Regions from separate parts of the Serratia sp. 121840015-1 genome, predicted to be linked through region 1. Evidence: predicted binding sites of a transcription regulator. Region 1 holds the regulator's gene; the other holds the start of a gene.
The links. The regulator ArgR, encoded in region 1, controls arginine synthesis, uptake and breakdown. The targets are predictions, from matches to a motif close to ANTGAATAAAAATACANT.

Region 1 (2,204 bases):
TCGCGTGGAAGTTGCCGTCATTGCGGGCTTCGATCACGCGGTAAGCGGTTGCCCCTTTGGCGTCAGCTTTGTCGGACAGCGCCTGGCGAATGTCGGAAGGCGCTGCGGCAACGCCGCTCACGGTGATCACACCGGCCGGCTGCAGTTTTGCGGCCTGAGTTGCGTCAACAGATTGTGCTGCGAATGCACCAAATGAAAGCATGGACAGAACGCTCAGGGTTGCAACGGTAGTTTTAATTTTCATCATCTCACCTCATCGTATTCTTTTATCAGTTCCAACGAACTGTGATTCAGTTCACGAAAATGAGTATACAGCTAGTAACGCGAAAAATTAATAGTTAGCTAACAGTTGCTAGTGAAACTTTAACCTCATGATCCTTATTTTTTATAACCATAAGGAATAAAAAACGCTCATAAAACGATCTTTTGATGTTAAATTTATGTAATTTCAATGAGGTAAGTGCTTTTGACCAAAAGTGCGGAAGATCACAGTGGGTACTGCTGGTTACATAGAGATGTCATGGAAATGTGTTGCTGAGGGATAAAAAAGCAGTGTTAAACGCGGTTGAAGGCAGGGAAGGTAACGCGGGGGTTAAAGAAGCGCTAACAAAGTGCGGGCTACAGCCGCACTTTGTTAGCGCCAGGTTTCACAGCTCTTGCTCGAACACGCCCAGAATAGCTTCATGCAGTTTCTGAGCGGTAAAGCCGTTGGAGGGGGTGACGAAAATCGTATCGTCGCCGGCAATTGTGCCGAGGATGCCCTGGGATTTACCCAATGAGTCGAGCAGGCGAGCGATCAGCTGCGCGGCGCCCGGGCTGGTGTGGATCACCACGACGGCGTCGTTATGGTCGACGTCCAGCACCAGATTCTTCAATGGGCTGGTGGTGGTCGGCACGCCGAGTTCGGCAGGAAGGCAATACACCATTTCCATTTTGGCATTGCGCGTACGTACCGCGCCGAACTTGGTCAGCATGCGCGATACTTTGGATTGGTTAATGTTTTCGAAGCCTTCTTCTTGCAGCGCCAAAACGATCTCGCCTTGAGAACTGAATTTTTCTTCTTTCAATAACGCTTTGAACGTCTTGATCAGATCTTCCTGTTTTGCGGGATTACGCATTTTGCACCGTGGAATGTTGATAGTGGAAGTCATGATTATGCATATAGATGAATTTTTATGCAACAAAGGCCGACCCAAAGAAAATAAACATGACCGGGCGGCGAGGAAAGGACGGCATTTTAACAAAATCCGGCAGCGATGAATATGCCCTTTTGACGACGGAAAATCGGCCTGCGGTGGTAAATAAAATGTTATTAAAATGATGTTGTTCTGATGTTGCGTAAGGGTGTAATGTAACGGCCGGTTAACTTGCTCGTGAATAACCTCGCACTATTTTTGATTAATGTGCGCTATGCCCTTCATGCGTAAGCGATTTAATCTAAAATGGGCGCGACAGCGGCCGTTTTATTACACCTGCAGGCAAGAATTGGCTAATTTATTGTTTTTAAAGGTGTAATAACTTAAGGTCCGTAACCAACACATTCACGGCGCTTTATATATTTAAGATAATAAAGGAGTATAGGATGAAAGTTGCAGTTCTCGGTGCTGCTGGCGGTATCGGCCAGGCCCTCGCCCTTCTACTCAAAACCCAGCTTCCTTCAGGTTCTGAACTCTCTCTCTACGACATTGCCCCCGTTACCCCAGGCGTTGCCGTCGACTTAAGCCACATCCCAACCGCAGTTAAAATCAAAGGCTTCAGCGGCGAAGACGCGACCCCGGCTCTGCACGGTGCGGACGTGGTGCTGATTTCCGCCGGCGTGGCCCGTAAGCCTGGCATGGATCGCTCTGACCTGTTCAACGTTAACGCCGGCATCGTGCGTAACCTGATTGAGCAAGTGGCGAAAACCTGCCCGAAAGCCTGCATCGGTATCATCACCAACCCGGTTAACACCACGGTCGCCATCGCGGCGGAAGTGCTGAAAAAAGCCGGCGTTTACGACAAGAACAAACTGTTCGGCGTGACTTCGCTGGATATCATCCGTTCCAACACCTTCGTGGCCGAGCTGAAAGGTAAACAGCCGGAAGAGCTGAACGTGCCGGTCATCGGCGGCCACTCTGGCGTGACCATCCTGCCTCTGCTGTCGCAGATCCCAGGCGTGAGCTTCACCGATCAGGAAGTGGCGGATCTGACTAAACGCATTCAGA
Region 2 (2,204 bases), on a different contig from region 1:
ACGGCGCACCAGAATACCCTGCTGTTCGAGCGGCCGAATCAGCTCCAGAATGCCGCCGATGTCGTTGATCGTCGCCCGGCGCACCTGTTCGGCGCTCTCCATCACGATTTGGGTGCCGATGCCGTCGCGTGAGAACAACTCCTGCACCAGCGCACCGTCCTCCTGGTAGCTGATCAGGTGGCTGCGGCGCACGCCGCTGCGGCAGCCTTTCACCGCCCCGCGCAGGAAGCGCACGGTGCCGGAATGGTAATCACCGCCTTCCTCCAGCTCTTCAAGGCGCTTTTGCGCGTCGTTGGGGAACAGCTCGGAAAGGATGTTGCCCTCCGCGTCGGTCACGCCTTGCGAGGAGCAGAAACCGATCATTTTTTCCGCTTTCAGCTTGATCGCCAACTGGGTAGCCACTTCTTCCGAAGTCAGGTTGAAGCTCTCGCCGGTGACCGAAACCGCGACCGGGCCGATCAGCACGATGGCGTTGCTGTCGAGCTGGCGGTGGATCGCGTCTTCATCGATGCGGCGAATGCGGCCGCTGTGACAGTAGTCGATGCCGTCATCGACGCCCAGCGGCTGCGCGATGATGAAGTTGCCGCTGACCACGTTGATATGCGCACCTTGCAGCGGCGTGTTGTTGAGGCTCATCGACAGCCGGGCGGTGATATCGAGCTGCAACAAACCGGCGGCCTGCTTGACCAGCTCGAGCGTATGGGCGTCGGTCACGCGGGTGTGTTTGTGGTAGATCGGCTCATAGTTGTGCTGCGCCAGATTGGCGTCGATCTGCGGCCGTGCGCCGTAAACCACCACCAGGCGAATGCCCAGACTATGCAGCAGCCCGATATCGTTGACGATGTTGGAGAAATTCTCGTGTTCGATGGCTTCCCCGCCGAGCATGATGACAAACGTTTTGCCGCGGTGGGCGTTGATATAGGGGACTGAGTGACGGAATCCTTGCACCAGCTCTGTACTACGTTCCTTCACGGCCAAACCTCTTTTGCATATTTATACGATATTTTTGTATTTTTATTCTTTTATGGCACCAATGGCAAGCGAGAAATCGTCATGAAGAGTGCGCTAAGGGGGCTAAATCGTTAATAAATTGAAAAACCATAAAAAGATTTTCTGATGACAGGGCTGGAATGATTGGTTAAAGTTTTCGGCATCCCCATTCTATTGGTGTTTTTTTCATCTGTTGTAAACAGCTATTACTGCCGGAGCCGCATGCCAAACTCTAATCACAATCTGGGCCGCCGTCGTTTATTACAGGGCGTTGCCGCCAGCTGGTTGCTGAGTGTGAGTCGCACGGGCTTCGCCGCGTCATCGCACGTGATCGCCGTGCGCGTCTGGCCATCCTCGACTTATACCCGCGTCACGCTGGAATCCAACGTCGAGCTGAAATACAAGCAGTTTGCCCTAACCAATCCCGATCGCGTGGTGGTGGACATTGAAGGCGTTCACCTTAACAGCGTGCTGAAAGGCATCGCCGGGCAGGTACGTGCCGACGACCCTTATCTCAAGCAGGCGCGCGTCGGCCAGTTCGATCAGAATACCGTGCGGCTGGTGCTGGAGCTCAAGCAGAGCGTCAGCCCGCATATTTTCACGCTGGCGCCGGTGCCGGAGTATCGCAACCGTCTGGTCATGGATCTCTACCCGACCAAGGCCGGCAGCGGCGGTGAGGAGTATGATCCGCTACTGGCGTTACTGGAAGATTACAACAAGGGCGATCTGGAGCGCACGTTGCCGCCGGAAGCGCCGCAGGCCGGCAAGGCGGGGCGCGATCGGCCGATCGTCATCATGCTGGATCCTGGCCACGGCGGCGAAGATCCCGGCGCTATCGGCAAGTACAAGACGCGCGAGAAAGACATCGTATTGCAGATTGCCCGCAAGCTGAGAGCCATGATCAAGCGCGAGCCGAACATGAAGGTGTTCATGACGCGCAACGAAGACGTGTTTATCCCGCTCAAGGTGCGCGTCGCCAAGGCGCGCAAGCAGCGCGCGGATCTGTTCGTTTCGATTCACGCCGACGCCTTTACCAGCCGCGCGGCGCGCGGTTCATCGGTGTTCGCGTTGTCCACCAAGGGCGCCACCAGCTCGGCGGCCAAGTTCCTGGCGCAGACGCAGAACGCGTCGGACCAAATTGGCGGCGTCAGCAAGAGCGGCGACCGTTATCTCGACCATACCATGTTCGATCTGATCCAGACCGCGACCATCAA

Region 2: argA (amino-acid N-acetyltransferase) is a predicted target of ArgR. The motif match lies at 1,006-1,023, and genes of this name have one in related genera.

The regions. Positions count from the first base shown of each region.
Region 1 is NZ_JBSEYF010000002.1:119,028-121,231, forward strand. Features, by position in the region: gene yhcN (peroxide/acid stress response protein YhcN) at 1-244, opposite strand, end outside; gene argR (transcriptional regulator ArgR) at 648-1,118, opposite strand; gene mdh (malate dehydrogenase) at 1,583-2,204, shown strand, end outside.
Region 2 is NZ_JBSEYF010000005.1:278,155-280,358, forward strand. Features, by position in the region: gene argA (amino-acid N-acetyltransferase) at 1-972, opposite strand, end outside; gene amiC (N-acetylmuramoyl-L-alanine amidase AmiC) at 1,213-2,204, shown strand, end outside.